DNA from 3 places in the Pantoea sp. CCBC3-3-1 genome. Region 2 is predicted to be linked to each of the others. Evidence: predicted binding sites of a transcription regulator. Region 2 holds the regulator's gene; each other region holds the start of a gene.
The links. Region 2 encodes PhoB, which activates phosphate uptake and scavenging genes when phosphate is short. Its sites were predicted from a motif close to CTGTCATAAAACTGNCNNAT; they were not measured.
Positions count from the first base shown of each region.

Region 1: the regulator PhoB is predicted to act here: its motif matches at 3,003-3,022, upstream of phoA (alkaline phosphatase).
Region 3: the regulator PhoB is predicted to act here: its motif matches at 5,031-5,050, upstream of opgB (phosphatidylglycerol--membrane-oligosaccharide glycerophosphotransferase).

Region 1 is NZ_CP034363.1:2,812,410-2,820,140, reverse strand. Features, by position in the region: gene efeB (iron uptake transporter deferrochelatase/peroxidase subunit) at 1-1,234, shown strand, start outside; gene phoH (phosphate starvation-inducible protein PhoH) at 1,790-2,578, shown strand; tRNA gene EHV07_RS13205 (tRNA-Ser) at 2,748-2,835, opposite strand; gene phoA (alkaline phosphatase) at 3,084-4,484, shown strand; tRNA gene EHV07_RS13195 (tRNA-Ser) at 4,588-4,675, opposite strand; gene EHV07_RS13190 (peptide MFS transporter) at 4,968-6,365, shown strand; gene ghrA (glyoxylate/hydroxypyruvate reductase GhrA) at 6,456-7,394, shown strand; partial or broken gene EHV07_RS13180 (phosphatase) at 7,455-7,604, shown strand.
Region 2 is NZ_CP034363.1:1,114,512-1,122,242, forward strand. Features, by position in the region: gene EHV07_RS05110 (AAA family ATPase) at 1-562, opposite strand, end outside; gene sbcD (exonuclease subunit SbcD) at 559-1,779, opposite strand; gene phoB (phosphate response regulator transcription factor PhoB) at 1,980-2,669, shown strand; gene phoR (phosphate regulon sensor histidine kinase PhoR) at 2,690-4,003, shown strand; gene EHV07_RS05130 (PstS family phosphate ABC transporter substrate-binding protein) at 4,022-4,945, shown strand; gene EHV07_RS05135 (cobalamin-independent methionine synthase II family protein) at 5,145-6,248, shown strand; gene brnQ (branched-chain amino acid transport system II carrier protein) at 6,646-7,731, shown strand, end outside.
Region 3 is NZ_CP034363.1:4,293,339-4,301,069, reverse strand. Features, by position in the region: gene fucO (lactaldehyde reductase) at 1-617, opposite strand, end outside; gene ampH (D-alanyl-D-alanine-carboxypeptidase/endopeptidase AmpH) at 1,202-2,392, opposite strand; gene opgB (phosphatidylglycerol--membrane-oligosaccharide glycerophosphotransferase) at 2,466-4,763, opposite strand; gene EHV07_RS20075 (porin) at 5,236-6,387, shown strand; gene EHV07_RS20070 (cytochrome c) at 6,445-7,641, opposite strand; gene EHV07_RS20065 (FAD/NAD(P)-binding protein) at 7,638-7,731, opposite strand, start outside.

The sequences.
Region 1 (7,731 bases), 1.7 Mb from region 2:
TTTATTGAAAGGCATGGGCATCCTTAGCGGTGCCCTTGCCGTTGGCGGCGGCTGTCCGGTTCAGGCGCAGGAAAAATCGTTCTCACCCGGTGCCTTATCACCGAATTCCCGGCAGGAAGCCCAGCCGTTTTACGGCGCGCATCAGGCGGGTATCGTGACGCCACAGCAGGCGGCGATGATGATCGTGGCTTTTGATGTGCTGGCAACGGATAAAACAGACCTGGAGCGGCTGTTCAGATTACTCACCGAACGCATTGCTTTTCTGACTCAGGGCGGTAAAGCACCGCTGGTGACTAATCCACAGCTGCCGCCAATGGATTCCGGCATTCTTGGCGATAATATCTGGCCCGATAACCTGACCATCACCGTATCGGCTGGCCATTCGCTGTTTGACGAACGCTACGGTTTGCAGGCGCTGAAACCGCAGAAATTGCAGGCGATGACGCGTTTTCCTAACGACGCGCTGGATAGCAAACTGTGTCACGGCGATTTACTGCTGCAAATCTGTGCCAATACCAATGACACGGTCATTCATGCGCTGCGCGATATCATCAAGCACTCGCCGGATTTACTCAGCGTGCGCTGGCGGCGTGAAGGTTTTATTTCCGATCATGCCGCGCGCAGTAAAGGGAAGGAAACGCCCATCAATCTGCTGGGCTTCAAAGACGGGACGGCCAACCCGGATTCGGCCAGTCAGACACTGATGGATAAAATTCTGTGGGTGACGGCGGATCAGGACGAACCCGCCTGGGCGGTGGGCGGCAGCTATCAGGCTGCGCGCATTATTCAGTTCCGCGTGGAATTTTGGGACAGAACGCCGCTGCGCGAACAGGAAAACATTTTCGGCCGGGTGAAGCACAGCGGCGCGCCATTAGGCATGCACAATGAACGTGATGTGCCTGACTATGCCAGCGATCCAGAAGGGGCCGTCATCCCCATGGATGCGCATATCCGGCTGGCAAATCCCCGCACGCCTGAAACGCAAGAGAACCTGATGTTGCGTCGTGGCTACAGCTACTCGCTGGGCGTTTCCAATGCGGGGCAGTTGGAAATGGGCCTGCTTTTTGTTTGTTATCAGCACGATTTAGAGAAGGGATTTTTGGCCGTGCAAAAAAGGCTTAATGGCGAAGCGCTTGAGGAATATATCAAGCCGGTCGGCGGCGGTTATTTCTTTGTGCTGCCCGGCGTCATTGACGATAAACATTTTCTTGGGCAGGCATTATTGCAGGCCTGATGATTATCTCTTTCAGCCTGTCGCGTGCGGCAGGTTGTTTTTTAATCATATTATTCATCCGCCAGGTTTTTCTTAAATCTAAAAATTCACACGGGCATTTCGCCCTTTAGCGGAATAATTAACTCATTGTTTTAAAACATATAATATATAAAATCACCAGGTGGCGGCCGCTATTTGGTTTTTTTTTGCTGCGTACGCGAAAATAGATGTTGCAATTTAGTTATAGATTATGCAAATGTTATTAACAGCAGTTGCCAAAGGTCGTTCAGTGTTCAACACGGAGATCGCCATGACAAAGTCCGCTAATGGATACCAGTGTCAAAATACATTTATCGCCGTTCTTCGTGAAGGTGCGACTGCCACCAAGCCTCTCTGTTACTTTACCCTTCAAACCGCCAGTATTCTCAATGCTATGCAATCCGGTGCCAGGCTCTGCCGCGCGCCATTCTCAACGGCCAGAAAAGGCTTACAAGGAAGCCACTGAAACCTCTAAAGCGTTCACGTAATCGCATTGCTGCAAAATGCGGGAAATGAAACCAACTGTAAGGTGTCACTATGGGAAGACAGAAAGCAGTGATCAAAGCTCGTCGGGAAGCGAAACGTGTGCTTCGTAGCGATTCACGCAGTCATCGTCAGCGTGAAGACGAATCGGTCACCTCGCTGGTGCATATGAGTGGGTTAGATGCAATTGGCATGGCTCGCGATACCCGTGACCATTCGCCCATTTCTGCCCGAAATGAAGCTCAGGCGCACTATCTAAAAGCCATAGAGTGCAAGCAACTGATTTTCGCCACCGGCGAAGCAGGTTGTGGTAAAACCTGGATTAGCGCTGCGAAAGCGGCAGAGGCCCTGATAAACAAGGATGTCGACAGGATAATTGTCACGCGTCCGGTGCTACAGGCGGATGAAGATCTGGGCTTCCTGCCCGGTAATATCTCAGAGAAATTCGCCCCGTATTTTCGCCCGGTCTATGACGTTCTGGTTAAACGTCTTGGCTCCTCCTTTATGCAGTACTGCCTGCGTCCCGAAATCGGCAAGGTAGAAATTGCCCCCTTTGCCTATATGCGCGGACGTACCTTTGAGAATGCCGTGGTGATACTTGATGAGGCGCAAAACGTCACCGCCGCCCAGATGAAAATGTTCCTGACTCGCCTTGGGGAAAACGTCACGGTGATTGTTAACGGTGATATCACCCAGTGTGATTTGCCGCCGCACGTGAAGTCGGGCCTCGCCGATGCGCTTGAGCGCTTTGAGGACGACGGAATGGTCAGCGTGGTGCGTTTTGGGAAAGATGACTGCGTGCGTTCTGTGCTTTGTCAACGCACGCTGGCGGCTTATAACTAGCTGCTTAAAATTTTATAGCAAGCCCGGACTGTGTTCCGGGCTTTTTTGATCGAATAATAACGACGTGAGAGGCATGTCTCAGGCCGTTAGTGCCGGTGGCTCACCCTCACTCCGGGAAACAGGCAGACAAAAAAGCCTGAGCTTTCGCTCAGGCTTTCTCGTTAAATTATGGCGGTGAGAGAGGGGTTCGAACCCTCGATACGTTGCCGTATACACACTTTCCAGGCGTGCTCCTTCAGCCACTCGGACACCTCACCACGTTTTTCTACTTCTCCGCCTCACTGGGCGACGGGGCGCTACTATAGGGAGTCGGCCCCGTCGGGTCAAGAAGATTTTTCTTTTTATTCTGGCCGCTTAAGCAGCATACAACATCCGCTTATTCTGCCAGCGGCACCGCGTCGCCTGTCATCTTAGCAACATCCGGCCGACACAAAATTGTCATGGTTGTGTCGCAGACTGAAGGCCTGAAATCTTTGGTCATATTTTCTTATGGAGCGTTAGTCTGATGAAATCCCGGAATCTTTTTGCATTAACTTTGCTTGCCAGCCTCGTCTCTTCCCCGACCTGGGCAGACACTGCCGCCCGCGCCGCGCAGGGTGATATCACTCAGCCCGGGGGCGCGCGTCGCCTCACGGAAGATCAAACGGCCGCATTGAAAGCGTCGTTAAACAGCAATCAGGCTAAAAACGTCATCTTGCTGATTGGCGACGGCATGGGCGATTCTGAAATTACCGCCGCACGTAACTATGCCGAAGGGGCGGGCGGTTTTTTCAAGGGCATCGACGCACTGCCGCTCACCGGTCAGTACACTCACTACGCGCTTGATAAGAAAACCCACAAACCTGACTATGTTACTGATTCCGCGGCCTCCGCCACGGCCTGGAGCACCGGCGTAAAATCGTATAATGGCGCAATCGGGGTAGACGTTAACGGCCACGATCATCCTACTATTATGGAAATCGCGAAAGCCGCAGGCAAAGCGACCGGCAACGTCTCAACGGCTGAACTTGAAGATGCAACGCCAGCCGCCCAGATTGCGCACGTGACATCACGAAAATGTTATGGCCCGGAAAAAACCACTGAAATCTGTGCCAGCAACGCGTTAGAGAAGGGCGGCAAAGGATCGATTGCCGAACAGCTGTTAAACGCCAGGGCTGATGTAACCTTTGGCGGCGGAGGAAAGACTTTTGGCGAAACGGCAAAAGCAGGCGAATGGCAGGGCAAAACCCTGGAGGAGCAGGCGAAGCTGCGCGGTTATCAGCTGGTTAACAATCTTGATGGGATGAATGCGCTGAAGGAAGCGACGCATGACAAACCAATATTAGGGCTGTTTGCTGAAGGCAATATGCCGGTACGCTGGAAAGGACCGAAAGCCACTTATCATGGCAATCTGGAGGATAAAGCGGTGAGCTGTGAAGTTAACAGCGAGCGTCCGGCATCGACTCCGACACTGGCGCAGATGACCGATAAAGCCATTGAACTGCTAAGCAAAAATCAGAACGGCTTCTTCCTGCAGGTGGAAGGCGCTTCCATTGATAAGCAGGACCACGTTGCTAATCCGTGTGGACAGATTGGCGAAACGGTTGATTTGGATGAAGCGGTGCAAAAAGCGCTGGAATTTGCCCGTAAAGACGGCAATACGCTGGTTATTGTTACTGCCGACCATGCGCACTCCAGCCAGATTATCGCTAATGACAGTAAAGCACCGGGACTGACGCAGAAGCTGATGACTAAAGAAGGTAGCCCAATGACCATCAGCTACGGTAACTCAGAAGAAGAGTCACAGGGACATACCGGTACACAACTGCGCATTGCCGCTTATGGCCCGCACGCCGCGAATGTCGTAGGTCTGACCGATCAAACCGATCTGTTCTATACCATGAAAGCCGCAATGGAGCTCAAATAGTGATAAAACCTGAGCTTTCAGCTGAAAAACGCGAAGAACATGAGTCAGCACGATGACAACAACAAAAAAGCCTGAGCTTTTGCTCAGGCTTTCTCGTTAAATATGGCGGTGAGAGGGGGATTCGAACCCCCGATACGTTGCCGTATACACACTTTCCAGGCGTGCTCCTTCAGCCACTCGGACACCTCACCGTATCGTTCCGCAACCTCGGTTGCGTGGCCGGTAATGTAGGGAAAAGTTGTTCGCCGGTCAACACTCTTTCAATACTTTTCTGTTCGTTCAGCCAGTTTTAAACCACTTTGCTGCTTTAATCGGCAAAAAAACCATTTCTGACGGCAAAACACTTTTACGGGAGAGTAATATGCGGCACAACGTGCATAATAATGCACTTCTGCCGACAGAAAAATCATGAGGTAAGTAGTGGATACCGTGACAAGAAAAACCCCGCCTGCCGCGCCAACCGGCACCGGCTCGCTGTTCTTTATGCAAATCTTCGCCACACTGGGTTTCGCCGTGCTCTATTCGACGCTGGTGCTGTACGCCACCAAGCGCCTGGGATTCAGTGAAGCACAGGCCAATACCATGATGGGCGTCTTCGGGGCGTTTAACTATGGCCTGCACCTGTTTGGTGGCTATCTTGGCGGGCGCTATCTCAGCAATCGCAATCTTTTTGTGCTGGGCATGATCCTGCAAATTATCGGCTGCTGGATCCTTTCCGGGCAAAGCGCGGAGGGGTTGTACTGGGGGCTGGCAATGTTTCTGACCGGGAGCGGCCTGAACGTCACCTGCATTAACATGATGCTGACCCAGCGCTTTACGCCGGATGATAATCGCCGCGAAAGCGCTTTTCTCTGGAATTATGCGGGCATGAACCTCGGTTTCTTTATTGGTTTTACCGGCGCAGGTTATTTCCAGATCGGCGAGCATTATCAGGCGCTGTTCCTGTTTGCCACGCTTGGCAACATAGTAGCCATCACGATTACGCTGCTGCGCTGGCGAATGTTAGCCGATATCAATACGCCTTTATTACACGTAAACCGCAGCCAGTTTCGCCAGAGAATGCTGGCCGGGCTGGCAATTTTAGTGATACTGGTGCCGATTATCAGGCTGCTGCTGACCCATGCTGATTTCACCGGCAGCTTTGTGCTGGTGGTCGGCGCGGCGATTTTCCTGCTACTTGCTTTTATCACGCTACGGCATCGCCCGCGTGACGAACAGCGTCGTATGACGGCCTATCTGATGCTGGCGGTGGGTGCGCTGGTGTTCTGGACGCTCTATCAGCTGGCGCCGATGGGCCTGATGCTGTTTACCGAATACAACATTATGCGCCATGTCTATGGCATTCAGATATCGCCGCAGTGGATACAGAATATCAACACCCTGGTAATTGTCTTCGGCGGGCCGCTGCTGGCTGTGGGTTTCCGCAATCTGCGGGAACGCGGCTGGCGGATTGATATTCCTCTACAGTTCGCTTCTTCACTTTTTTGCATCGGACTGGGCATGCTGGTACTGCCGCTGGGCATTATGTTTGCGGGTGCTGACGGCATGGTGGCGTTTAAGTGGATCGTTATCAGCTACATTTTGCAGAGTATCGCCGAACTGCTGATCTCTCCGGTGGGCTACGCGATGATTGGCAAACTGGCTCCGGCCCGCTATCAGGGCGTGATGATGGGCGGCTGGATGATGGTAACGGGCGTCGCCTCGGTGCTGTCTGGCTACGTTTCTGGAATGATGCCGGAAAACAGCGGCAGTTCTCCTGCCCTAACCAATCCTGGCTACAGTCATATTTTCAGTCTGCTTGGCTGGGGCAGTGCAGCGACGGGGCTGATTTTATTGATGCTGATGCCGCTGTTGCGCAAGCTGATAAGTACATCACGCTAATAATTGTGTGCGATATTATAAGCATACAACCAATTATTTCTTGCCAGCGGCGGCTTTTTCTCAGAGCCTGAGAAAAACAGGAGAGCAAACGTGGACATCATTTTCTATCATCCTTCATTTAAAGCGGAAAAGTGGATTAATGGATTACAGCAGCGGCTGAACGCTCGCGTTCGTGTCTGGCAGCCAGGTGATGAGGCGCATGCGGATTACGCGCTGGTCCGTCAGCCGCCGTTAGAAATGCTGCAAGGACGTAGCGAGCTGAAAGGCGTATTTGCTTTAGGGGCCGGCGTGGACGATATTCTCAGCCAGCTGCGTCAGCATCCGACCATGCTGGCTGAAAATGTGCCTTTGTTCCGGCTGGAAGATACCGGAATGGGCCGTCAGATGCAGGAATATGCCGTCTGGCACGTGCTGGGCTGGTTCCGTCGCTTCAATGAATATCAGCAGTTGAAGACCGAGGCCCGCTGGCAACACCTGACGAACAACTCGCGTGAGGCGTTTAGTATCGGTATTCTCGGCGCGGGTGTACTGGGCAGCAGCGTGGCCGAAAGCCTGCGCTTCTGGGGATTTCCGGTGCGTTGCTGGAGCCGTTCACCGAAAGATTTACCTGGCGTTACCAGTTTTCATGGCGCAGACCAGCTGAATGCGTTTCTTTCCGGTAGCAAAGTGCTGATCAATCTGTTGCCAAACACGCCTCAGACCGAGGGCATCCTTAACCGTCAGTTACTCAGCAAACTCCAGCCCGAAGCTTATCTGATCAACCTGGCGCGTGGCGCGCATCTGGTTGAGGAAGACCTGCTGGCGGCGATTGAGGCGGGCGAGGTCAAAGGAGCTGCGCTGGACGTTTTCGTTGAAGAGCCGCTAAAGAGAGATCATCCTTTCTGGGCGCATCCGGCGATTGCGATCACGCCGCACAATGCTGCCGTCACATTACCTGATGAAGCGATGGACTATCTTGCTCACGCGATTCAACAGCGTGAAGCGGGTGAGATGCCGGCTGGCCGCGTTGACCTCAGTCGGGGCTATTAACGTCACTGCGGCTATTCCTGCTTAACTCAGGAGAGAAATAGGTATCCCGCTGACCTTCATATGCACACGATTGCCAGCACGCACGCCTACAGCACGCTGCGAGACGACACGCAGCAGGCGCAGACTTATGGCATTAAGCTGCTGGCGATAACCGACCATGGCCCGGATATGGCGGACGCGCCGCATTACTGGCATTTTGCGAATATGCGCGCCGCCTGACGATTCTTGCGCTATTCAGATAAACACAATACTGTAGTTATGAGCTTTTAAGGGCAGGGCAATGGCGCTGGCATCAGCTGGCGTTTCTAATGAGCGAACCGTATAAAGTAATGCTGCC
Region 2 (7,731 bases):
TGGCCGACAGGCGGCCGTAGATTTCCGTGCCGGTCAGCTCCTCCAGCAGCTCGGCGCGGCTGTTGGCGTCTGCGTTAAGAAAAGCGGCAAACTGCCCCTGAGAGAGCATCATCGATTTAGTGAAGCGCTCAAAATCCAGTCCGGTCAGCGCCGTCAGCATCTCCAGCTTGTCTTTCACTTTGTCAGCAACGATTTTATTGTCATCGCAGCGTGCCAGCTCGACTCGCGGTGCCTGTAAATTACCCTCAACCGCGCCACGCGCCCGGTTCTGGCTCCAGAAAGCGCGCCAGGCAACGCCTTTTACCTCAAACTCCACCTCGGCCAGACATTCCGACGTGTCACGCGTCATCAGGTCATTTTGTGACTGTGACAGTTTTCCCAGACGAGACGTTTCGTGGTAAAGCGCGAGACAGATCGCATCCAGCAGCGTGGTTTTCCCCGCGCCGGTTGGGCCGGTGATGGCAAACAGGCCGTTACTGGCGAAAGGCTCGGCGGTAAAATCAATTTTCCATTCGCCCTTCAGCGAGTTGAGGTTTTTAAACCGCAGCGTCAGGATTTTCATGGCTGTTCCTCATCATTCAACTCCGCCAGCGTCTGTCGGAACAGCAGCGTGGCGCGGGCAATCCGCTGCGGTTCTTCTTCTTCCAGCGCCAGGCGACGGCTGAATACCTCTTCCACGCTGAGTTCGCTCAGCGTCTCGTTGTTCTGACGGGCGATGACCTGATCACGCTGTTCACGACTGCGGCGCAGCAGCACGACCTCTACCGGCAATTCCTGCGTCAGCTCTTCAATTCGTCGCTGCAAATCGTGCAGCCAGCCTTGCGTGACAATCTCAATATCCAGCCAGACGGTTTTACCATCATCACGAGGCGGTATTGCTGCCAGCTGCCGCTCGATCTCCTCCAGCGAACCTTTAATCATTTGCATCGGCTGGAAAGTGGGAACGATCAGCGGTTCAACCTGATTCAGTTTGCCGTCAAGGAAGTCGACCAGAAATACGCTTTTCTCTTTGCCCAACTCATCAAAGCTGAGCGGAATGGGGGAGCCGCTGTAGCGAATATGCTCGGTTCCGGCGATGCGCTGCGCGCGGTGAATATGGCCAAGCGCGATGTAGTCCGCTGCGGGAAACGCCTGCGCCGGAAAGGCATCCAGCGTACCGATATAGATATCGCGCACCGCATCGCTTTTGGTGACGCCAACGGTGGTCAGATGACCGGTTGCGATGATTGGCAGCGTTAAATCCAGCTGCTCGCGCCGCGCCACGGCTTCGTGCCAGCAGCGCTGATAGTGATGAGTAATCGCTTCGGCCAGCGTTTGCTGTTTTTCACGTCCTGACTGGCCTGCCTGGCTACGGGTGATATCGCGAGGACGCAAAAAAGGGATGGCGCAAAGCAGGGCGCCGGGCTGGCCGTCGCGGCGATTTAGCAGCAAAACCTGTTCATTAAGGTTGTCGCTGGCGGACGCAATAACCCGGGTGTTCAGGCAGGCCAACAGCTCGCGGGATTCGTTAAGCGTGGCCACCGAGTCGTGATTACCGGCCAGCATCACCAGCTGGCAGCCGGTTTGACTGAGCCTGACGATAAAACGGTTATACAGCTCGCGCGCATAGCTTGGAGGCGAACCCGTATCAAAAATATCGCCGGCCACGATAATGGCATCGACCTGATGCTGTTCTGCCTGCGCCAGCAGCCAGTCCAGAAAAGCCTGATGTTCGGCTGCGCGGCTTTTGGTATAGAAGAACTGGCCCAGATGCCAGTCGGCGGTATGAATGATTCGCATGAGTTCCCTGTGAATGCGCCAGGACAAGACGGCGATTATAAACAGTCAGGGGCAAAACCCCAGCGCAAAGGCATTTCACTGTTGATAAAGTGTTATAAAACGGGGCGGAAGCCGATGCTTTTTTCATAAAAATGTCATAAAACTGACGCATAATGTCGCCGCATATCCAGTGACATTCCGTCACAAACGCAGGAGCAATAATGGCTAAGCGCATTCTGGTGGTCGAAGATGAAGCCCCAATCCGTGAGATGTTATGTTTTGTTCTGGAGCAAAATGACTACCAGCCGATCGAAGCGGAAGATTATGACAGCGCCGTTAATTTGCTGATCGAACCCTGGCCCGATTTGATCCTGCTGGACTGGATGTTGCCGGGCGGATCCGGCATCCAGTTTATCAAACATCTTAAACGTGAAGCGATGACCCGCGATATCCCGGTGATGATGCTAACGGCACGCGGCGAGGAAGAGGATCGCGTTCGCGGTCTGGAAGTGGGGGCCGACGACTATATTACCAAGCCTTTCTCCCCTAAAGAGCTGGTGGCCCGGATCAAAGCCGTGATGCGCCGGATTTCACCGATGGCGGTGGAAGAGGTCATTGAAATCCAGGGGCTGAGCCTCGATCCCTCTTCACACCGCGTCATGTCTGAAACGCAGCCGTTGGAAATGGGGCCGACAGAATACAAACTGCTGCATTTCTTTATGACTCATCCCGAACGGGTTTACAGCCGTGAGCAGTTGCTTAATCATGTCTGGGGCACTAACGTTTACGTCGAGGATCGCACCGTCGACGTACATATTCGCCGCTTGCGCAAAGCCCTTGAGCTGACCGGGCACGATCGCATGGTGCAGACGGTTCGCGGAACAGGTTATCGTTTTTCTGCACGTTTCTGATCGTAACCGGAGCCTTTACCGTGCTGGAACGCCTCTCCTGGAAGAGATTACTGCTGGAGCTGGCGTTGGCCAGCCTTCCTGCTCTTATCATTGGCCTGTTGGTGGGCTACTTACCCTGGCTGCTGCTGATTTCAGTGCTGGCGGTGCTGTGCTGGCACTTCGCTAATCTACTGCGGCTTTCCCACTGGCTGTGGGTGGATCGTAGCATGACGCCACCGTCCGGTCGCGGCAGCTGGGAACCGCTGTTTTATGGCCTTTATCAGATGCAGGCGCGTAACCGTCGTCGCCGCCGTGAGTTGGGGCATCTGATTAAGCGTTTTCGCAGCGGTGCTGAGTCGCTGCCGGATGCGGTGGTGCTCACTACCGAAGAAGGCACGATTTTCTGGTGTAACGGCCTGGCTCAACAGCTTCTGGGCCTGCGCTGGCCAGAAGATAACGGCCAGAATATCCTCAATTTATTACGTTATCCTGAATTTACTCGTTATCTGCGCGAGCAGGATTTCACCCGTTCGTTAACGCTGGTGCTGAATAATCATCGTCATCTGGAGTTCCGGGTAATGCCCTACAGCGAAGGTCAGTGGCTGATGGTCGCGCGCGATGTGACGCAAATGCATCAGCTGGAAGGCGCGCGACGAAACTTCTTTGCTAACGTCAGCCACGAACTGCGTACGCCGTTGACCGTACTGCAAGGCTATCTGGAAATGATGAGCGACTCGGTGCTGGAAGGAAGCCAGCGGGATAAAGCCCTACATACGATGCAGCAGCAAACCCGGCGAATGGATGGTCTGGTGCAGCAGCTGTTAACGCTCTCCAGGATTGAGGCCGCGCCCGCGCTGGATTTGCAGGAAAAAGTTGATGTGCCGATGATGCTGAGGCTGCTGCAACGCGAGGCGGAAACGCTCAGTCAGGGCAGGCATGAAATTCATTTCACCGCCGATCCCGATCTGCGCGTATTCGGTAACGATGAGCAGTTACGCAGCGCGATTTCCAATCTGGTCTATAACTCGGTAAACCATACGCCTGCCGGCACGCGCATTGATATTAGCTGGCGCAGGACGCCGCATGGTGCGCAATTTAAGGTGAAAGATAATGGCCCGGGTATTGCCGCCGAACATATTCCCCGCCTCACCGAGCGCTTTTATCGCGTCGACAAAGCCCGTTCGCGCCAGACTGGCGGCAGTGGGCTGGGGTTGGCTATCGTCAAGCATGCGCTCAGCCATCACAATACCCGGCTCGAGATTACCAGCCAGCCCGGCAAAGAGACCTGTTTCAGCTTCTCCCTGCCGTTAAGGTTGATTGTAAACAATGAATTGTCCCAGAATGCGGTTCACTGAACGATCGGATAGCCATCAATGAAAAAGCTGTTTTTTGCCGTAATCATGCTGTTCAACCTGTCTGCTCAGGCGCAGGAAGGCATGCTGTCAGGCAATCTTTCGAGCGTCGGATCCGATACGCTGGGCAACCTGATGACCCTGTGGGGCGAAAGCTTTAACCGTCAGTATCCCGGCGTTAACGTACAGATTCAGGCTGCGGGTTCTTCCACTGCACCGACGGCTCTGGCAGCGGGCGCGGCCCAGCTTGGCGCGATGAGCCGTCCGATGCAGGCCGTGGAGCGTCAGCTGTTTGAGGCAAATTATGGCTATCCGCCGCTGGCGGTGCCGGTCGCCATGGACGCCCTGGTGGTGGTGGTGAATAAAGATAATCCGCTACAGGGATTAAACGATCGGCAACTGGATGCGATTTTTTCTGTGACACGCCGTTGTGGCGCGTTCTCTTTCGTAAAAAAGTGGGGTGATTTGCCTTCAATGCCTGCCAGCTGGAAAGCGCGCCCGATGCAGCGTTTTGGGCGTAACTCCGCTTCCGGAACCTGGGGGTTCTTTAAACAGCAGGCGCTGTGTAACGGCGATTTTCGTAATGATGTCGGTGAATACCCAGGCTCGGCTGCGGTGATTCAGGCCGTCGCCAACACGCTCAATGGTATCGGTTACGCCAGTATGGGCACACATCTGACCGGGGTGAAAATGTTACCGGTTTCCCGTGATGGCAACAGCTGGGTTACGCCTTCGCCAGAGAATATCCGCAGCGGCCGTTATCCTTATGCACGTCCGCTTTATATTTACGTTAATAAAAGACCGGAGAAACCACTGGAGCCGTTGACTCGGGCTTTTCTGAGCCAGGCTTTGTCGGCAGAAGGGCAGGCGCTGGTAACGCAGGCGGGCTATTTGCCGCTGTCGGACGAGCAAATCAGGCAGGCCCGACGGATGATTGAAGAATAAAGTACGGTCAGCGCCTGGCGAGGATAACGGCGAACATGAATTTTTTTCATGGCAGATGAAATTTCCTCGTTTGCCGCTGAATGTTTCTCATGACATGCTCTCTTCAGCCATTTAGACATCCAGATGTCTTATAATGATAATTCGTCATTATTTCCCAGGTAAATTATGCGCCGTGCGCGCAGGACAGGAGTGACCTGAAATGCAAAGAGATTCAGCCCAGTACCGTGCCGAAGTGGTTGGCAGTTTTCTGCGTCCGGCAGCGATCAAACAGGCCCGCGAGCAGTTTCAGGCCGGTGAAATTGATGCCGTTGCGCTGCGTCGTATTGAAGACGAAGCCATCCGCGATGTGGTCACGCACCAGCGTGCCAGCGGTCTGAAAGTGGTCACCGATGGCGAATTCCGTCGCGCATGGTGGCACTTCGATTTCTTTGACGGCCTTGAAGGGGTGGAACGTTACGAAGCCGATCAGGGCATTCAGTTCAACGGCGTACAGACTAAAGCGCGTGGCGTAAAAGTGACCGGCAAACTTGGTTTTGGCAATCATCCAATGCTGGAAGATTTCCGTTACCTGAAAAGTATCTGCGGCGACGCGATTCCTAAAATGACGATTCCAAGCCCAAGCGTGCTGCACTTCCGTGGTGGGCGTAAAGTTATTGATGCCAACGTCTATCCGGACCTGAAAGACTATTTCAACGACCTGGCGCTGACCTACCGTGACGCGATCAAAGGCTTTTACGATGCGGGCTGCCGTTACCTGCAGCTGGATGATACCGTTTGGGCTTACCTGTGTTCAGAAGACCAGAAACGTCAAATTCGTGAACGTGGCGACGATCCGGAAGAGCTGGCTAACATCTATGCACAGGTGCTGAATAAAGCACTGGAAGGCAAGCCGGAAGATATGGTTGTCGGTCTGCATGTTTGCCGCGGTAACTTCCGTTCGACCTGGATCTCTGAAGGTGGCTATGAGCCGGTAGCGGAAATCCTGTTCGGTACGGTGAACATCGACGCCTTCTTCCTGGAATATGATAACGAGCGTTCAGGTGGCTTTGAGCCGCTGCGCTTTATCAAACCGGGCAAGCAGCAGGTGGTGTTAGGCCTGATCACCACCAAAAACGGTGAGCTGGAAAGCCCGGACTCAGTGAGAAAACGCCTGGCTGAAGCCGCGCAATATGTCAGCCTCGATCAAATTTGTCTCAGCCCGCAGTGTGGCTTTGCGTCTACGGAAGAAGGCAACAGCCTGACTGAGGAGCAGCAGTGGGCGAAACTGCGTTTGGTTGTCGATATCGCTAACGACGTTTGGTAATTCAGGCGGCATTATGAGCAAAAGGCGCGTATAAACGCGCCTTTTGTGCATCCCCACCCGGATCCATGCAGAAATTAACCCCACCCCGTGCAAAAAAAGTACAAATCATGTAAGGCATCCTGCAAATAAACTGAAGTGATAAACTGCCACAGCGGATTTTTGCGCTATATCACTCTGCTTTATCGGATCCGTATTGCCTTTCTCCGCTATAAACGTTTTACTTACGGCCGTTTTTACGTTATTCCCCTGTAAAAAGATCAAAATAAGCGCAATACGCCGGTTAAGTTGGAACAGGAACATCCGTTTTGATTAAAGTGCCAGGCGTATTAGTGCAGGCAGGGCGATAAAGCTGACATCACGATTTCACTTAACACCAGTACAGGCGAAGCCGTTTCTTATGACAAATCGTTTAACTTCCAAAGACATTCTCGCGCTGGGCTTTATGACTTTTGCCCTGTTCGTGGGTGCCGGCAATATTATTTTTCCACCGATGGTGGGTATTCAGTCTGGGGAACACGTTTGGATTGCTGCACTTGGCTTTCTGCTAACGGCCGTTGGACTTCCTGTGATTACTATTATCGCGCTGGCCCGCGTGGGCGGCGGTATTGACGCACTCAGCTCGCCAATTGGCAAAGCGGCAGGCCTCGTGCTGGCAACGGTCTGCTATCTTGCCGTCGGCCCTCTGTTCGCAACGCCGCGTACGGCGACGGTTTCTTTCGAAGTCGGGATCGCACCGCTGACCGGTGACGGTGCTGTGCCGCTGCTGGTTTACAGCCTGATCTACTTCGCGCTGGTTATCGGTATTTCCCTCTATCCGGGTAAATTACTGGATACCGTTGGCCACATTCTTGCGCCACTGAAAATCATCGCGCTGGCCGTATTAGGTATCGCTGCGCTGCTGTGGCCAGCAGGCGGACTGGCTCCGGCCACGGACAGCTATCAGCATGCGGCGTTCTCCAGCGGCTTTATCAATGGCTACCTGACCATGGATACGCTTGGCGCGCTGGTATTTGGTATTGTTATCGTCAACGCGGCACGTTCCCGCGGCGTGGGCGAAGCGGGTTTACTGACTCGTTATACTATTATCGCTGGTTTGATTGCCGGTATCGGCCTGACGCTGGTTTACCTGACCCTGTTTAAACTGGGTTCTGACAGCGCGTCCATCGTCGATCAGAACGCAAACGGCGCCGCTATTCTGCACGCTTACGTTCAGCATACCTTTGGCGGAATGGGCAGTTTCTTCCTGGCAGCGCTGATTTTTGTAGCCTGCATGGTTACCGCAGTTGGCCTGACCTGCGCCTGCGCCGAATTCTTCCAGCAGCATCTGCCGCTGACTTATCGTCAGCTGGTCTTTGTGCTTGGCCTGTTCTCCATGCTGGTTTCTAACCTGGGCCTTAGCCAGCTGATCCAGTTCTCAATTCCGGTACTGACTGCGATTTATCCGCCTTGTATCGTGCTGATCCTGCTGAGCTTTACGCTGCGC
Region 3 (7,731 bases), 1.8 Mb from region 2:
GTCGTCAAACCTTCAATTGCGTGCGTTAACGCATCGATCCCGGTGGCGGCTTTAAGCGACGGCGGCATGCTGGCCATCATCTCGGCATCAATAATCGCCACAATCGGAATGTCGTGCGGATCGACGCAGACGAATTTGCGGCGGTTTTCCTCATCGGTGATGACATAGTTAATGGTAACTTCGGCTGCCGTACCGGCCGTGGTAGGAATGGCAATAATCGGCACGCTGGGCTGACGCGTATTCGCCACGCCTTCCAGACTGCGTACGTCGGCAAATTCGGGGTTATTAATAATAATGCCGATGGCTTTTGCCGTGTCCTGCGGCGATCCGCCGCCGATGGCAATCAGATAATCCGCCGAAGCGGCTTTAAACGCGGCAATGCCGTTTTTTACGACAGTGATGGTGGGATTAGGCACCACTTCGTCATAAATCACATAGGGCAGATTATGCTGTTCCAGCAGCGAGGTTACTTTTTCAATCACGCCCGCTTTGATCAGCGTTTTGTCCGTGACCAGCAACGCTTTTTGCAAACCTCGCTGGGCGACTTCATTCACGATTTGCGAGACAGATCCCGCGCCAAACCAGGACGTTTCGTTCAGTATCATTCTGTGCAACATCATATTCTCCGTTAGTGTGAATTTTCACAAAAAAAGTCCATTAGCGATTGTCACTGCTGGAAAATATGAGGAGGAATGGTGCGGGTCGTATTGATTAAGATCATTTATAGACGAGTCAGACGGAAAGATTCGATCGGGAAAATATCTCAGGCCTGCCGGATAAGCCAGGTGCAGGATAATGTTAGCAATTGCCCACTCAGCGGAAGAGTGAGCGGGCAATAAGCGGCATCAATAAGCATGACAGGTGAAGTGGGTTGATGCGAACTCTGGGTAATAGCGGTGAGAAACGGCTTCATTAGCGTCGTTGTATATCTGCGCATCTGGTTGTGCAGTAACCTGCCTGAATGCTTCAGGCAGGCCTGGCTGAGAAACATTTTTTACCGCAAGTGGCTTTCTGGTTAAGCGAGGAGTTCTTGGCTCACGAGGAGTTCGCGGTTCACGAGGTGTTCGCGGTTCGCGAGGCTCTCTCGGTTCAAGATTTTCTCGTGGCACCCTTGCGGGCCTCGGTTCTCTTGGTTCTCTTGGTTCTCTTGGTTGCCGGGGTTTCCGCGGCGTTCCGGATTCTGGCGGTGAGCTCAATTTCATTATTCACTCATAATACTGGCGGCTAACTGCGCGCTGGCTGGGGTGTTGCCAATCAGCTCGGTCAGCAAATTATTTACGCCGTCGCTCATGGCGGTGAAGTGCGTTTGCGGCGAGCGGGTAACCACAATAAATACCCCGACGCTGTAGCGCGGCACCATTGCTATGTAGGTGATAAAGCCGCCGCCGCCGCCTGTCTTCTGAATAATCCCAGGACGGCCGCCTTCCGGTGCCATATAGACCCAGCCCATCCCCAGCGCCGTCGCTTTGCCCGGTACGTCCATGCCATCGACTTTCGTCAGCTGGCTGCGCTGGTAAATCATGGTCTGAATACGGTCGGCCTGCGCAGAGCGAGCGTGAATGTCCGAGGAGAGGAACTGCTGCATCCAGCGACCCATATCATCCGGCGTGGAATAGACGCCACCGCTGCCAATCGCCGCCAGTGTGTTAGTACAGGGGCTTGCCCCTTTTTGCGCCACCATCAGGCGCGAGCACTGCTCCGGCGAAGGCGTAAAGGTGGTGTCTTTCATTCCTAACGGACGGGTTATTTCACGTTGCAGCAGCGCGGGATAAGGCACGCCTGCGGCCCGTGACAGCGCATCGCCAAGCAGATCGAATGCCAGGTTGGAATAGGCCGCCTGCGTTCCCGGTGGCGCTTTCAGCTGCGCTTTCTGCAACCAGCTCCAGCGCTGGCTGGCAGTGGGCCAGACAAATACCGGACGGTTAGCTTTGCCGCCAGGCTGTTCGCGCGGTAAGCCGCTGGTGTGCGTCGCCAGATTAATCAGGCGGATGGTTTGCCCGGCATAGTTGGGAACGCGGCTGCCGGCGGGAGAGTATTTGCTCAGCGGATCGTCAAGCCGCACCACGCCCTGTTCGGACAGCTTGACCAGCATCTCGCTGGTCATCAGCTTGGTCAGCGAGGCGATACGGATTAACGAATCTTTTTGCGGCCTGACGCTGCTGCCCGGACGCACCGAACCCATGCTGGCAAAGACGCGCTGGTTGGCGTCAATCGCCACCATCGCCATGCCGGTGGCTTTGGTGTTGTAGTAGATGTTTTGCGCATAGCGATCGACAATTTGGGACGCGAGCAGCGGATCGGGAGCAACCTGTGCCGCTTGACCGCAGAGCGGCAGAACAGCGGCAAACAGAGCCAGCAAACGGTAAGCGGGTTTCAACGTACGTATATCCATCTGAATCGGCGTGTAAGGATTAACATCATAATCTGTTTCCGGCCGGGTAAAAAAGATCCCGGCCGGGTTTATTTCAGGGCGTTGGTACTATTTGCAGGCTGACCAGGCCGATGCCCAGTTTTCGTGCGGCAAAGCCATCGACAGCGCCTTCCGCCGTCTCTTCCGGCGCGGGTGGCACAATCTCAATGGTGCGGGCCTGTTGCGGATTGGTGAAGTGCAGCTTAACCGTGCTGTTGCTCGTCCCCAGCGTGACCGTCTGCGTTATATCACCAATCCTGATGCTTACCGGCCGCTGGCTGTTGGGGCCAAAAGCACGAGCGGTCAGGATCAGATCGAACGCCGCAGGCAGCGCTTGCAGATAATGTACGGTGACTACCGGCAGAAGATTGGCATCAGACCAGCGGCCACCCCACGGCTCGATAAAAGATAAGCCGGTAATTTTCTGCACCTGCTTTGGCAAGCCGGGCAGGGCAAAAAGGAGGGTGTCCGAGGTATATTTCAGGTCGTCGTCAGCGGTGCGTAACCGGGTAAGGGTACGCTGATAGCGATCGTCGCTGCCCTCGCCAACCTGCTTAAACGTTACCCGGCCGGAGAAGCTACCCGATTTAACCGGGGTAATGACTGGCGCAGAGTTAAGCGTGCCGTCAGCCACGCAAAGCTGGGTATTCAGCTCCAGTTTTTCATCCCAGACATCGCCCATTTTGAAGCAGCGATCGATCCAGACGAACTTTTCGTCCGGAGCAAAATTCGACAGCTGCTGTTTGAGCGGGGGGGCCATATAAACATCAAACTTCGGCTCGATTTTACCTGGCTTTACCGACAGCAGCAGCGGCAGTTTGAAATCTACGCCAGCAAAGCTGAAGGTGTTTTTAGCCGTATCAATTTTATAATCGGAAATCGCCTTCGGGAAATTCCACAGCTTAATGACGTCTGGCTTCCACTCTTCTATCTTTTCTTTAATATTCAGATACGTGGCTGAAAGAGAAGACGAGGAAAGGCTGCTGCGGCCCAGGCCGATAAAGTTATCACCCCCCATCGCATCCAGCACCGTTGCGCCATTATCCAGCGTACTGCGCTTCACCGGGATCGCTTTGCTGGTGGCCTCATCGCCACGGATCATAAAGAACAGATCGCTACGGTCGTGCTGATTAAGCGCCTGATAAGCGGTGTTGTTCATCGCCAAATGGTCAGAGCTGACCACGATAAGGGTATTTTTGAACCAGGGCGTGGCCTGAATACGCGTAATCAGCCGGGCGATATGCTCCTGGCTACAGGCGACGGCAGCAAAAGATTTATTGTTCTTGCCTTGCCAGAGATAGCTTTTGCGCTGGCAGCTGCGGGAAATAAACCCGTCCGGGTGATGTGTATCTACCGTTAGCGCAAACAGCGAAAAAGGCTGCTGTTTCTGCGACAGCTCAACGTATTTATTAAAGACGACATCCAGCACGGTATCGTCGTACCAGCCCCAGTCATTGCGATAGCTGGGATCTTTAACGATGCTTTTCAGTTCGTTAAAGCCATATAAATGATCAAAGCCGTGCGAAGAGAGGAACAGATCTTTCCCGGCAAAGCTCAGGTTGGCACCCTGATAAAAATAGTTCTGGTAGCCCGCCGCTTTCAGGATGTCGCCCAGGCAGATGTTTTGCGGATAGAACGTCGACAGCGAGCTGGAGGCGTTACCGTCAAAAGGCGCAAACAGCGGAATGCCACACTGGGAAGCGACCATGCCCGCAATCGTATATTCAGTGCCCGGAAGCTGCGCTGTGTTACTGAAATCCAGGGCGTTGTTTTTTATTTCACTCAGCTCCGGTGCCAGCTTTGGAAAGGCTTGTTCATTAAAATATGTGCGTTCCAGGCTTTCGGCATAGATATAAATCAGGTTGGGTTTATTACCGTGAAGCTGCGTTCCTGGCACTTTGTAATGGCTGTAAAAATCGGAATCGCCTCTGGCGACCTGGGATTTGATCAGGCTGGCAACCTGCTGATAAGCAGGCGTGGTTTTAATTGAGGCGAGCGCCAGCAGAACGGCCAGCAGGCTGTATAACTTATTGCCGCTGTGACGTTTGCGCAGGCGCAAAAGCCAGGCAAGAAGGCCGAAAAGAGCGATTAATCCCACGCCAAGCCCCGCCGCCGGCAGCAGATATTTGCTGACGCCCGCGCCGCTAAGGCTGCTGGTAATTGTATAAATGACCGCATCATTTATGCCTTCGCCGGTAAAATAATTACTTGCCAGCAGGGAAGCATTCAAAACGAGGTAGACCCCGAGCAGCAGCAAAATCGCGGTGAACCAGAGTTTGTTTTTCCCGGCTTTCCAGGTGTAAAGCGCAACGGAAGCAATAAATAAAAGCAGTGACAGTAATTCCGAACCCATTGGTGTTATTTATCCTCGCAGAACGCAATCCCGGCTGAGACCTGTAATCAACCTGATGCAGCGAATTATCGCTGGCAACGGTTTGACAGGACAGAAAAAGGGTCACAGTAACAGAGCTGATGTCGTGTCGTTTATCTTTCGTTTAATTTTGCTTTTTTTACCACGAGGGAGCGGGGAGGCGTATAAGGGTAAAAAAGCTTGTTGTTATATTGATGTTAAGTCAAATGTAAACGAAATAACGTTAACTGCGGCAGAAGGTGAAAAAACAGGCGATTGATTTATGCCAGCCGGCTTAACACAAATTAAGCGAAAAACACCGCTATTTATGTCTAAATATTACAAAATACACATTTTGTTAAATAAATATTAGGATAATTCTTATAAAAGCGCGGTGAAATCAGGCGGCATTTCGCATTTCTCACGTTACTATCTCTGCAAATATTTTTCTGACAAATCTTTACAGGGATCTACAATGTTAACAAAGATGCGCATTTTAAGTCAGGCCGTTGGTCTGGCGTTAGTGGCAGGCAGTGCCTCTTTTGCAGCACACGCTGAAGTCACCGTCCTTAAGGCAAATCCTCAGGCTGGCGATCCGCTGAGCCGTCTTAATTTCACCGTTGGCGGCAGTATCCGTCCTCAGTTCAATAACCTGACCGGCAAAGATGGCAGCAATGCTTATCGTCGCAACGGCTTTGACGGCGGTACGCGTTTCCGCTTCCTGGCCGATTATTATCTGTTTGATGACGTTAGCTGGGTAGGTTATTACGAAGTAGGCGTAGATATCCCTGAAGCATTTAACTGGGACAACCATCGTGCGGCAAAAGCGCACAATACCAGCCGCCGTATGCTGTATACCGGTTTCCAGAGCAAGACCTGGGGTAAACTGACCTTTGGTCAGCAGAACAGCGTCTATTACGATGTGGTCGGTGCTAAAACCGATATCTGGGACTACGACATGCTGGCCCAGGCGCCAGGCAACGGTATCAAGGGCGATTACGACGGCTCTTATCGTTCACGTAAAATGCTGAAGTATAAGAATACCTTTGGCAACGCCGACGTGCTGGCTTCTTATCTTTTTTCTGACAGCGAGTTCTTACCAGGCAATGGCCTGCGCTACAAGCGTCAGGGCGGCGGCTCACTGGGCGTAGATTATCATCTGTCGAAAGATCTGACCTGGGGCACGGCGTGGAACTATACCCGTGCAGATATGCGTAACCCTGGCAACAACGACAGCAAGAGCTGGGATCAGAACATTTATGGTACGTCACTCAGCTGGAAACCAGACAACTGGACCTTCAGCTTCGGCGGCGGTTATTACCAGAACTTCCTGACCAGCAAAAAAGTTGACGTGAATAAATACTTTGCCGGGGATGCCTGGGGTATTGAATATTTGGCCGGTTACACCATTCCGGTTGCTCAGTACGGGCTGAAAACCTTTATGCCTTACGTAATGGGCGACCGCCTGGAGTACGTGAACGATCGTGATTACCAGCGTATCGATAACGGCGTGGGGATTACCTTCCAGCTGGATTATGGCTTCCGCGTCGATTACGAACACGTCTTCACTTCAAGCTCCGATAACCTGGGTGATATGAACCTGGTGCGTCTGCGCTGGGACTTCTGATAAATAACGCTCCCTGGCGCAGGCCGGGGAGCGTTTTCTTATCAATAAAGAAAAAGTTTATTTCCCTTCTTGTTGCTTCTCTGTCATCTGGCGAATGGCTTTAACCTTTGCTGGCGTGACGGCGGCGGCCTGGTTGCCCCAGCTGCTGCGAATGTAGCTCATCACATCAGCCACTTGCTTATCGTCCATTGTCCACGCATAAGCGGGCATCGTTTGCGACAAACCCTGCTGCGTTAGCGGTGTATGAGCGCCTTCCAGCACCACCCGGATCGCATTAAGTGAACTTTCTCCCGCCACTGCGGTGTTACCTGCCAGCGCCGGAACAAAACGATCGACGCCTTCACCGTTGCTGCCGTGACAGGTCGCGCAATATTGCCGGTAGCTTTGCTTTCCGTTCCCTGCTGCCGTTGTCGCCGTGCGGGAAACCGCAGAAGGGAGAGCGGGCAGAGCATGCAGATAAGCGCCAATTGCCTGCAAATCTTCCTGCGTAAGATATTGCGTACTGTGGGTGACGACTTCAGCCATCGGCCCGGCGACTGCACTGTGCTGACTGCGGCCCGTTTTCAACAGGTCGACAACGGTTTTTGGCTCCAGCCCACGTAATGACGGCGCGTACCAGCCGGCCAGTTCTCCGCCGCTGAGATAAGCCGCATCCGCTGCGCTTTCTCCTTTTTCCTGCATCGCCCAGCCTCGTGGCGTGTGGCAACTGCCACAGTGTCCCGGCCCCTGAACCAGCCATGCGCCACGGTTCCATTCGGCACGTTGCTGTGGGTCTGGGCGGAAGACCGCGCTGTCATGAAATAACGCGTTCCAGACGGTCAGCGGCCAGCGCATCGACAATGGCCAGGGAATATCGCTGGCGCGGTTGGCCAGCGGCTGCGGCTGCACTTCCTGCATTAAATAATCATACAGCGCCCGCATCTGCACGGGATCCATTTTGGCATAGGCGGTGTAGGGCATCGCCGGATAAAGGTGATGACCGTCTTTCGCCACGCCTTTGCGCATCGCACGGTCGAAATCCTCGAAGCTGTAGTCGCCAATTCCCTGCTGCTTATCGGGCGTGATATTCGTCGACCAGATATCGCCGAGCGGCGTGGTAAAACGGACGCCCCCGGCCAGCGGCTTGCCTTTCGGCGCCGTATGGCAGGCGCTACAATCCCCCGCTGTTGCCAGATATTCGCCCTCAGACATTGGCACGGCCTGGGCGCTTCCGGCCATCACCAGTCCGCCAATAAGGAGATTACGCAGCCTCATGCTTTCTCCTTAGCGGCGGTCGCTGCTTGCGAAGTCAGCTCATTAACCGCTCGCCAGGCCTGATCGATTGCCGAGTTGGCATACGGGCTC